2 regions of the Geobacillus sp. FSL W8-0026 genome follow, and region 2 is predicted to be linked to the other one. Evidence: a T-box and tRNA genes for the amino acid it is inferred to sense, from the RefSeq annotation. Region 2 holds a T-box; the other holds one or more tRNA genes.

Region 1 (5,400 bases), 120 kb from region 2:
CAGGAGACTGAATATTCAGTCTCCTGTGTGGACAGAGGAAATCCCCTTTCTTTGCTTATTTGTTTATTTACAATATTTGGTTAATTGTAGCGTTCTTCAAACATTCGTTGAAGGGCTTCATGCGCTTCGGCAAATCCTCGTAACTTTCGCCCTGCCCATTTCTCATTAAAATCTTGAATGGTCAAATACACGACTTTTTCAGCGGCTTCTAAACTGCTCAAACTGTTCATCGGCTTTAGGCGTTTCCGAATCTCCTTGATCGTTCGTTCGATGGCATTCGTCGTGTAAATCACACTTCGAATACTGCTTGGATAATCCATAAATGTAAGGAGGACATCCAACTCATTGGCCCAAGATTGAACTTCTCTTGGATATTTGCTGGACCATTTCGACTCAAACTGTTGAAACATCTGTAACGCTATCTTCTTATTCGGGGCGCGATAAATCAGTTTGAGATCCTCTGCCACTTCAAATTGATCTTTTTTCCGAACACGATGTAAGGTATTACGTACTTTGTGAACGACACAACGCTGCACATCGGCTTTCGGATAAACCGAGCGAAAAGCTTCCTCCAGCCCCGGAAGACCATCGAATACGCCCAGAAGCACTTCCTTGACGCCTCTTTGGTAGAGGTTTTGAAGAATTTCTTGCCATACATAGGCACTTTCTTGTCCTCCCACAAAGAAATCAAGAATTTCGCGATATCCTTCTTCGTTCACCCCTAACACCACATAAATGACTTCTTTCTCCACGGTTTCGCGACGAAGTTTTACGTATAAACCATCCAAATATAAGACCGAATAACGCTGATGTAGAGGACGATTGTGCCATTTCTCGATGTCTTCCTTCACGACATCGGTAATCCGGCTGATCGTCGCTGGAGAATAAGCATTTCCTAGAATTCGTTCGATAAACTTGCCAATTTCCCGTGTACTCATGCCACTTTGATACATCCTAATGATGGCTTCCTCCAGCCAGCCGGTGTGGCGTTGATAAGGGGCAAACAACTGTGTTTGAAATTCCCCGTTTCGGTCTCTTGGAACCAAAAGACCCTCAATCCGGCCATATTGCGTATCTAGATTTCGCTGATAGTAGCCGTTTCTCATATTCGGCGTTCCAGCCTGTTCGATTTCGAGGAAATGTTTGATTTCTTCCCGCATAATCAGCTCTAATTTTTCCTTCACAAACTGACGAATGACGCTTTCCAGTTGATTTGCCCAGTCGACATTCGGTATATTTCTTTTAGACATAGGTAGGGTACTCCTTTCTCTGGAATGTGTTTTTGTCCAAATCAGAGAATACCCTACCTTTTTTCTTTTGATCTAGTAAAATGCTTTACACAAAATTTTATACATCATCCCTCCATAAATCGAAAGAAATGAACTAAATTTTGTTCATAAAAGCGGATTGTCATTTCCGATAAGTTTTTCACTCTGTTGTCTAACTGAAAATCATCGTACAATTCCTTCAAAGTTTTTTCTTCTAATCCTGCTCTTTGCATAACCCGTACTTTTGCCAATTTAATACCTCCCTTTAAGATTATCCAAATAAACATAATCCCAAAGGTATTTAATAGTACGGTGGAAATGCTATCTTTTTTGTCCACACGATTAGGCTTTGGCTTTAGCACGCTAAAAAACAAAAAAGCCAATGCTCTGAATTGCTCAAAGCATTGGCTTTAAAGGCTTTTGGTTATGTATGGTGCCGATGGTGGGAGTCGAACCCACACGGGGGGCTACCCCACACGATTTTGAGTCGTGCGCGTCTGCCAGTTCCGCCACATCGGCGCGACATCTACCATTATATCTTCTTAACTTTTGTTTGTCAATAAAAATTTATTCATTAGATGAAGGCGGCACCCGGATTCGAACCGGGGGTAAAGGTTTTGCAGACCTCTGCCTTACCACTTGGCTATGCCGCCCTAGTCAAAAGCGGAAGACGGGACTCGAACCCGCGACCCCCACCTTGGCAAGGTGGTGTTCTACCGCTGAACTACTTCCGCAACATTGGCTGGGGTAGCTGGATTCGAACCAACGCATCACGGAGTCAAAGTCCGTTGCCTTACCGCTTGGCTATACCCCAATGCCATTTTTCAAGGGCGACTAGTGGGAATCGAACCCACGCATGCCAGAGCCACAATCTGGTGCGTTAACCACTTCGCCATAGTCGCCATGATAAGAGTGGCAGGGGCAGTAGGAATCGAACCCACACCGGAGGTTTTGGAGACCTCTGTTCTACCATTAAACTATGCCCCTTTGTTTAAATGGTGGAGGGGGACGGATTCGAACCGCCGAACCCAAAGGGAGCGGATTTACAGTCCGCCGCGTTTAGCCACTTCGCTACCCCTCCAAGAATGGTGCCGACTGCAGGACTTGAACCCGCAACCTACTGATTACGATTCAGTTGCTCTACCAATTGAGCTAAGTCGGCATAATACAGATCAAAAAATGAACAGGTTCATTCTTAATATTTCATGGTGGCTCGGGACGGAATCGAACCGCCGACACAAGGATTTTCAGTCCTTTGCTCTACCGACTGAGCTACCGAGCCGTATGTTATTTTTAACTCGCTCGTTGATTGCTCTATGCCTCTCCCTCTACCAGCTGATTCAAAGATGCTCGATGCGTCGAGGCAACTCGCAGCAAACCCGATTATGCTGATGCTCGTCTCTACCGACTGAACTGCCTTATCCTTACTTTACCTAATTAAAGATGGCGGTCCCGACGGGACTCGAACCCGCGATCTCCTGCGTGACAGGCAGGCATGTTAACCACTACACTACGGGACCTTATTGGTTGCGGGGGCAGGATTTGAACCTGCGACCTTCGGGTTATGAGCCCGACGAGCTACCGGACTGCTCCACCCCGCGACGATAGAATTTCAATAAGGCGATGAACTTTGTTTTGTATGTTTTAAAGTGGTGGAGGATGACGGGATCGAACCGCCGACCCCTTGCTTGTAAGGCAAGTGCTCTCCCAGCTGAGCTAATCCTCCCCGAAGAAGTGACCCGTACGGGATTCGAACCCGTGTTACCGCCGTGAAAGGGCGGTGTCTTAACCACTTGACCAACGGGCCATGCTGATGGATAATGGCGGAGAGCAAGGGATTCGAACCCTTGAGGCGCTATTCACGCCTACACGATTTCCAATCGTGCTCCTTCGACCACTCGGACAGCTCTCCACGATGGCTCCGCAGGCAGGATTCGAACCTGCGACCAATCGGTTAACAGCCGATTGCTCTACCACTGAGCTACTGCGGAATCATAATAATATCCTTATCAAAGTGTGATTTGACCACGTAACTGCCCATCGCTGAGCCATTACTGAGAGATATCGCTTTAGACATTTATTATTATAATGATTCGTGATGAGCTGTCAAGGCCTTTTTCATTCCTTCAAAACTAGATAACCGTCGGAAGAAGCCGCGCTTCGTACTGTCTAGCTCCGGCCGCCATCGGCTCGCGACGCTTCGGTCCTGCTGTGGCGGCATAGCCTCCTCGCAGGCCCTCCAGCGCGTTTCGCCGATCAGCGGGCGGCCTGCGCTTTTCCCTTTAGGTTAAGCCCTCGATCGATTAGTATCCGTCAGCTCCACGTGTCGCCACGCTTCCACCTCGGACCTATCGACCTCGTCATCTTCGAGGGATCTTACTCGCCTAACGCGATGGGAAATCTCATCTTGAGGGGGGCTTCACGCTTAGATGCTTTCAGCGCTTATCCCGTCCGCACATAGCTACCCAGCGGTGCCCCTGGCGGGACAACTGGTACACCAGCGGTGCGTCCATCCCGGTCCTCTCGTACTAAGGACAGCTCCTCGCAAATTTCCTACGCCCGCGACGGATAGGGACCGAACTGTCTCACGACGTTCTGAACCCAGCTCGCGTACCGCTTTAATGGGCGAACAGCCCAACCCTTGGGACCGACTACAGCCCCAGGATGCGATGAGCCGACATCGAGGTGCCAAACCTCCCCGTCGATGTGGACTCTTGGGGGAGATCAGCCTGTTATCCCCGGGGTAGCTTTTATCCGTTGAGCGATGGCCCTTCCATGCGGAACCACCGGATCACTAAGCCCGACTTTCGTCCCTGCTCGACCTGTCCGTCTCGCAGTCAAGCTCCCTTGTGCCTTTGCACTCTCCGAATGATTTCCAACCATTCTGAGGGAACCTTTGGGCGCCTCCGTTACCTTTTGGGAGGCGACCGCCCCAGTCAAACTGCCCACCTGACACTGTCTCCCACCCCGCTAAGGGGTGCGGGTTAGAATTTCAATACCGCCAGGGTGGTATCCCACCGGCGCCTCCACCGAAGCTGGCGCTCCGGCTTCTCAGGCTCCCACCTATCCTGTACAAGCGATACCAAAATTCCATATCAGGCTGCAGTAAAGCTCCACGGGGTCTTTCCGTCCTGTCGCGGGAAACCTGCATCTTCACAGGTAGTATAATTTCACCGGGTCTCTCGTTGAGACAGCGCCCAAGTCGTTACACCTTTCGTGCGGGTCGGAACTTACCCGACAAGGAATTTCGCTACCTTAGGACCGTTATAGTTACGGCCGCCGTTTACTGGGGCTTCGGTTCGCACCTTCGCTTCCGCTCAGCGCTCCCCTTAACCTTCCAGCACCGGGCAGGTGTCAGCCCCTATACGTCGCCTTTCGGCTTCGCAGAGACCTGTGTTTTTGATAAACAGTCGCTTGGGCCTTTTCACTGCGGCTCTTCCAGGCTCTTCACCCGAAAGAGCACCCCTTCTCCCGAAGTTACGGGGTCATTTTGCCGAGTTCCTTAACGAGAGTTCTCCCGCGCGCCTTAGGATTCTCTCCTCGCCTACCTGTGTCGGTTTGCGGTACGGGCACCTCTTCCCTCGCTAGAGGCTTTTCTTGGCAGTGTGAAATCGGGGACTTCCGGATGACTCCGTCGCCATCACAGCTTGGCCTTCCGGCCAGCGGATTTGCCTACTGGCCAGCCTCACTGCTTGGACAGGCTCTTCCAGCCGCCTGCTCGCCCTATCCTCCTGCGTCCCCCCATCGCTCCAACGGGAAGGAGGTGGTACAGGAATCTCCACCTGTTGCCCATCACCTACGCCTTTCGGCCTCGGCTTAGGTCCCGACTAACCCTGAGCGGACGAACCTTCCTCAGGAACCCTTAGGCTTTCGGCGCAGAGGATTCTCACCTCTGTTTTCGCTACTCATACCGGCATTCTCACTTCTAAGCGCTCCACCAGTCCTTCCGGTCTGGCTTCTCTGCCCTTAGAACGCTCCCCTACCGATGACCAACGGTCATCCCGCAGCTTCGGCGGCACGTTTAGCCCCGGTACATTTTCGGCGCAGAGTCACTCGACCAGTGAGCTATTACGCACTCTTTAAATGGTGGCTGCTTCTAAGCCAACATCCTGGTTGTCTTCGCAACTCCACA
Region 2 (5,400 bases):
AGCTGCGAGAGCGAGGATGCATGAAAACAAAATGGCCATAATTGTTGGCGCACATCTGCTTTTATTTTACGGGAATAAAAGCATAAGGAGGAGCAGTGCATGGCTCGTTATACCGGACCAACATGGAAAGTTTCCCGCCGCCTTGGCATCTCGTTGAGCGGCACGGGGAAAGAATTGCAAAAACGCCCGTATCCGCCGGGTCAACACGGCCCTGGCCAACGGCGGAAATTGTCGGAATATGGCTTGCAGCTGCAAGAAAAGCAAAAGCTGCGCCATATGTACGGCGTGAACGAGCGCCAGTTCCGCAAAACGTTCGATGAAGCAGGCAAAATGCCGGGCAAACACGGCGAAAACTTCATGATTTTGCTCGAGTCGCGTTTGGACAACCTCGTCTATCGCTTAGGGTTGGCCCGCACGCGCCGCCAAGCTCGCCAGCTCGTGACGCATGGCCACATCTTGGTTGACGGCAGCCGCGTCAACATCCCGTCGTACCGCGTCAAACCGGGGCAAACGATCGCCGTCCGCGAAAAATCGCGCAACTTGCAAGTGATTAAAGAAGCGATCGAAGCGAGCAATTACATTCCGGATTACTTGACGTTCAATCCGGAAAAAATGGAAGGCACGTATACCCGCCTGCCGGAGCGCTCCGAACTGCCGGCGGAAATCAACGAAGCGCTCATCGTTGAGTTCTACTCGCGTTAAGGCGCAAAAAAGATGAGGGTGTCCCAAAAGTGTTCGCATAGCGTTCGCTTTTCGGACACCCTCCTTTTTTTCGCAAAAAAAAATAAGAAAACCGTTCCTCTTTTGGTATAATAAAGTCACCATAACCCTACCAAGAAAGGACGGTTTTCTTATGTACATTTATTATAACCGAGATCAACTCATTTTGCCAATGGATCTTGAAATTTTCATTCCGGAACATCATCTTTGCCGGATCGTGGATCTGGCAGTGGAAAAAATGGATCCGGCTCTGCTCGTTTCCCTCTATCCTGGTGGAGGCCGCCCAGCCTATCATCCGAAAATGATGTTGAAAGTCATCCTGTATGCCTACGCCAATCGGATCTACTCCTCTCGCCAAATCGCCAAGCAGTTGAAAGAAAACATTTACTTTATGTGGCTCTCCGGCCATCAAACACCGGATTTCCGCACGATCAACCGATTTCGCTCGGAACGGATGAAGGACGTCATTTACGAAACGTTTTTCTCCATTGTTGATCTTCTGCGTCAAGAAGGGCTCGTCAAACTAGAGGATTACTTTCTGGATGGAACGAAAATCGAGGCCAATGCCAACAAATACACGTTCGTTTGGCGCAAATCAACGGAAAAGTACGATCAGAAGCTGGAGGAGAAATTCCGGCAAATCGTTGCCTCGATCGAACAGGTGGCGAAAGAAGATGAAGAGGCGGAACAAGAAGGGGATTTTCAAGAAAAACTGGAAGCTTCACCGATTACGTCCGAAAAGATCGAAGCCGTCATCGAACAAGTGGAAGAACGCCTAAAGAAAGAGCCGAAGAATCGCACGTTAAAGAAAGCAAAACGGCAATTGGAGCAAGATCTTCTCCCCCGTAAGAAGAAGTATGAAGAATACAAAGAAGTGTTGGGCGAACGGAACAGCTTTTCGAAAACGGATCCGGATGCGACATTCATGCGAATGAAAGACGACCATATGAAAAACGGCCAGCTCAAACCGGGATATAATGTGCAGATTGGGACAGAGAACCAATTCATCACTGGATTTAGCGTGCATCAACGGGCGGGGGATGCCGGATGTTTCATTCCGCATTTGGAGCAATTGGCCGCCTATGGACGCCCAATGCCCAAACGGGCCATTGCGGATTCCGCCTATGGGAGTGAGGAGAACTACACGTACTGCGAGAAAAAGAAGATCGTCGCCCTGATCAAGTACAACACGCTGGACCGGGAACAAACGAAAGCGTGGGCGAAAGAGACCGGCCGAATCGAGAACATGACGTATGATGAGGAGCTGGATGAGTGGATTTGCGCCAAAGGGGAACGGTTGGTGTTTGTGTATGAACGGAAGGAAACGACCGACAATGGGTACGTTACCGTCAAACGGACGTATCGTTGTACGGCATGTGCCGGATGCCCGTTTCAAACGGCATGCGCCAAAGGCAAAGACACGAAAACCATCCGCGTTTCTTTGAAGAATCAACAACAACGGCAGGAGATTCGGGAACGGCTGTCCACGGAAGAAGGGGCGGCGACATATCGAAGACGGCAAATCGAAAACGAGCCGGTGTTTGGGCAAATCAAGCATAACCAGCAATTCCAGCGCTTTTTGTTAAGGGGGCTCCCAAAAATTACCGTGGAATGGGGGCTTATTTGTGCTGCCCACAATTTGAGAAAGTGGGCGGCCACCGTCCACCCAATAAAAAGAAAAAGGGAGAACATACGGGGATAAGAAGAAGCAGATCCTTTGAGAAAGTAAAAAATAGACAAATAATGTAAAAACAAAAGCAGGAGGCTGTCCTCAAAAGGTCGTTTTACCGACCTTTTGGGACAGCCTCATCTTTTTGTTTACGCGTAGCGAATCAAATAATACTTTTTCTTTCCGCGGCGGATGACGGTAAAGCGCCCTTCCAAGCGATGCGCGGCGGTCAGGACGGCGCCCACGTCTTGGATGCGCTCCCCGTTCACATAAATGGCGCCGTTTTGGACGTCTTCGCGCGCTTGCCGTTTCGACGGCGAAATACCGGCGGCGACAAGCAGCTCGACGAGCGGAACGTCGCCTCCTTCATGAACGAATGACGGCACATCTTTGAAGCCTTGTTCAATTTCCGCCGCCGTTAACTTCGCAATATCGCCGCTAAAGAGCGCCTCGGAAATGCGGACGGCTTGCTTGAGCGCCTCTTCGCCGTGCACGAGTTTTGTCACTTCCTCAGCGAGCGCTTTTTGTGCCGCCCGCTTCTCTGGCGCCTCACGCAGCTCGTGCTCAAGCGCCTCGATTTCCTCTTTTGACAGGAACGTAAAGTACTTCAAGTAACGGATCACATCACGGTCGTCAGTGTTGATCCAAAACTGGTAAAACTCGTACGGCGACGTTTTCTCGGGATCGAGCCAGATCGTGCCGCTTTCCGTTTTGCCAAATTTCGTCCCGTCCGCCTTTGTCACAAGCGGAATCGTCAAGCCGAACGCCTTCGCTTCGCTGTTCGTTTTGCGAATGAGTTCCAGCCCGGCCGTAATGTTGCCCCACTGGTCGCTCCCGCCGATTTGCAGGCGGCAGCCTTCCCTCTCGTACAACTTCAGAAAGTCATACGCCTGCAGCATCATGTAGCTGAACTCGGTGAACGAAATGCCGGTTTCAATGCGCGACTGCACCGACTCTTTCGCCAGCATGTAGTTGATGCTGAAATGCTTGCCGACATCGCGCAAAAACGAGATCACATCCAGCGGCCCGATCCAGTCGTAATTGTTTTTCATTTTCGCCGGGTTGTTTACAGCCGTAAAGTCCAACAACCGTTCCAACTGCCCTTTAATGCGGGCGCTCCACGCTTCGACCGTCTCTTTGGCATTGAGCGTGCGCTCGCTTTTTTTCCCGCTCGGATCGCCGATCAATCCAGTGGCCCCGCCGACTAGCGCAATCGGTTGATGGCCCGCCTGTTGGAAACGGCGCAGCGTCAAAATGGCGGCCAAGTTGCCGATGTGCAAGCTGTCGGCCGTCGGGTCAAACCCGCAATAAAGCGTCACTTTTTCCTCGTTCAGCAGCGCTCGGAGCCCGTCTTCATCCGTCGTTTGGTTGACGAGCCCGCGCCATTGCAATTCTGCAAGCAAATCCATGTCCTTCACCTCTCTATGGAATGTTCTACATAAAGAAAACACCCGCCCTGTATGAAGGGGCGAGTGTTCATCGCGGTACCACCCTACTTAGAAAGCCATAGGCTTTCTCGCTCATTTCGGTAACGGCGCATGCCGGCCAATGGCTACTAGGCCGCCAGCGGCGTGGTCCTCCGCGCCAGCTCCGTCGCAAAACGGAGCCGATGCCTCGTTTGACCCGACCGCAAAAAACGAAACCGTTCGCCATCGCTGCTCAGGGAGGTAATTCACGCCTGCCTTTGGGCTGGCTCGCACCGCCCGCCAGCTCTCTGCACCAGGGAGACAGCCGCTACTTGTTCCCGTCATGGCTTTGTCATGATGAAGCTATACTTTCTTTTACCATATGCGGCGCTCCATGTCAACCGGGTGCACGCAACGCCCCGACCAAAATTTGCGTCCTTTTTCGTCTTCAGCAGCGAAAAAACGGCAAAATTCCACAACAGCCGCCATCGGTATGGTATACTTATAGAAACACCGATTGGCCAAGATAGGGGGGCCGTCATGAAACACCAGCCGTTTCCACTTTCTTTGGAAAAAACGTGGCATTATTTTTCACGTACTTACCGCCTCGTTTGGAACACCGTCTTCGCGTTGCTCGTCGCCCTGCTTTGTCTCGCCTGCTTTGCTGTCGGCGCGGGCGCGGGCTATTTCGCGTTTTTGGTCAAAGATATGGACGCCCCTTCACGCGAGAGCATGTACAGCGCGATTTCCAGTTACGAGGAAACGAGCCATATGTATTTTGCCAATGGGGTCTATTTAGGGCGCTTCCGGTCCGACCTCGACCGCGAGGCGGTGCCGCTGTCTAATGTCTCCCCGTATGTTGTGCAAGCCATCATCGCTACCGAAGATGAACATTTTTACGAGCATCACGGGGTCGTTCCGAAAGCGGTCATCCGCGCCATGTTCCAGGAGCTGACCAACTCGCCGATCAAAAGCGGCGGCAGCACGCTTACGCAGCAGCTCGTCAAAAACCAGCTCCTCACCAACGAAGTATCGTTTGAGCGCAAAGCGAAAGAAATGCTCTTGGCGCTGCGATTGGAAACGTTTTTTTCCAAACAACAAATTTTAGAGGCGTATTTGAACGTCGTGCCGTTCGGCCGCAGTTCCTCGGGACGGAACATCGCCGGCATTCAAGCCGCCGCACAAGGAGTGTTTGGCGTTAACGCCAAAGACCTCAACCTCGCCCAAGCCGCCTTTTTGGCCGGCTTGCCGCAAAATCCGTTCGTCTATACGCCGTTTGCGCCAGACGGCAGCGTCAAACCGGACATTTCGGCCGGACTGCGGCGGATGAAAACCGTGCTCTACCGGATGAAACGCGCCGGCTACATTTCCGAGAAGCAGTACAACGAGGCGCTGGCATACGACGTCGCCAAGCATTTCGCCGCTCCGAAGCCCTCGCCGTTCGAGCAGTATCCGTTTTTGACCATGGAAATTGAGCGGCGAGCCAAAGACATTTTAGCGGAGGTGCTCGCTAAGCGCGACGGCCACCAACCGGCCAAACTGAAGCGCAACCCTTCTCTGTTCCAGCGCTACGTCGGTGAAGCCGAGAAAGCGCTGCGCCAAGGC

Evidence for each region. A T-box is a leader RNA that pairs with one kind of tRNA and senses whether it is charged. The one in region 2 lies ahead of tyrS (tyrosine--tRNA ligase), so its partner is inferred to be a tRNA-Tyr.
Region 1: it encodes a tRNA-Tyr, which carries the amino acid that the T-box ahead of tyrS (tyrosine--tRNA ligase) is inferred to sense. The anticodon was not compared.

What each region holds. Positions count from the first base shown of each region.
Region 1 covers NZ_CP150194.1:687,688-693,087, reverse strand. The annotation lists gene NST29_RS03585 (IS256 family transposase) at 81-1,250, opposite strand; gene NST29_RS03580 (hypothetical protein) at 1,355-1,519, opposite strand; tRNA gene NST29_RS03575 (tRNA-Leu) at 1,700-1,787, opposite strand; tRNA gene NST29_RS03570 (tRNA-Cys) at 1,851-1,921, opposite strand; tRNA gene NST29_RS03565 (tRNA-Gly) at 1,931-2,002, opposite strand; tRNA gene NST29_RS03560 (tRNA-Gln) at 2,008-2,082, opposite strand; tRNA gene NST29_RS03555 (tRNA-His) at 2,098-2,170, opposite strand; tRNA gene NST29_RS03550 (tRNA-Trp) at 2,182-2,255, opposite strand; tRNA gene NST29_RS03545 (tRNA-Tyr) at 2,265-2,349, opposite strand; tRNA gene NST29_RS03540 (tRNA-Thr) at 2,355-2,430, opposite strand; tRNA gene NST29_RS03535 (tRNA-Phe) at 2,475-2,550, opposite strand; tRNA gene NST29_RS03530 (tRNA-Asp) at 2,713-2,788, opposite strand; tRNA gene NST29_RS03525 (tRNA-Met) at 2,793-2,869, opposite strand; tRNA gene NST29_RS03520 (tRNA-Val) at 2,919-2,994, opposite strand; tRNA gene NST29_RS03515 (tRNA-Glu) at 3,004-3,075, opposite strand; tRNA gene NST29_RS03510 (tRNA-Ser) at 3,090-3,180, opposite strand; tRNA gene NST29_RS03505 (tRNA-Asn) at 3,185-3,259, opposite strand; rRNA gene NST29_RS03500 (23S ribosomal RNA) at 3,552-5,400, opposite strand, start outside.
Region 2 covers NZ_CP150194.1:810,505-815,904, reverse strand. The annotation lists gene rpsD (30S ribosomal protein S4) at 100-702, shown strand; gene NST29_RS04180 (IS1182 family transposase) at 854-2,422, shown strand; gene tyrS (tyrosine--tRNA ligase) at 2,539-3,798, opposite strand; T-box leader at 3,851-4,149, opposite strand; gene NST29_RS04170 (transglycosylase domain-containing protein) at 4,336-5,400, shown strand, end outside.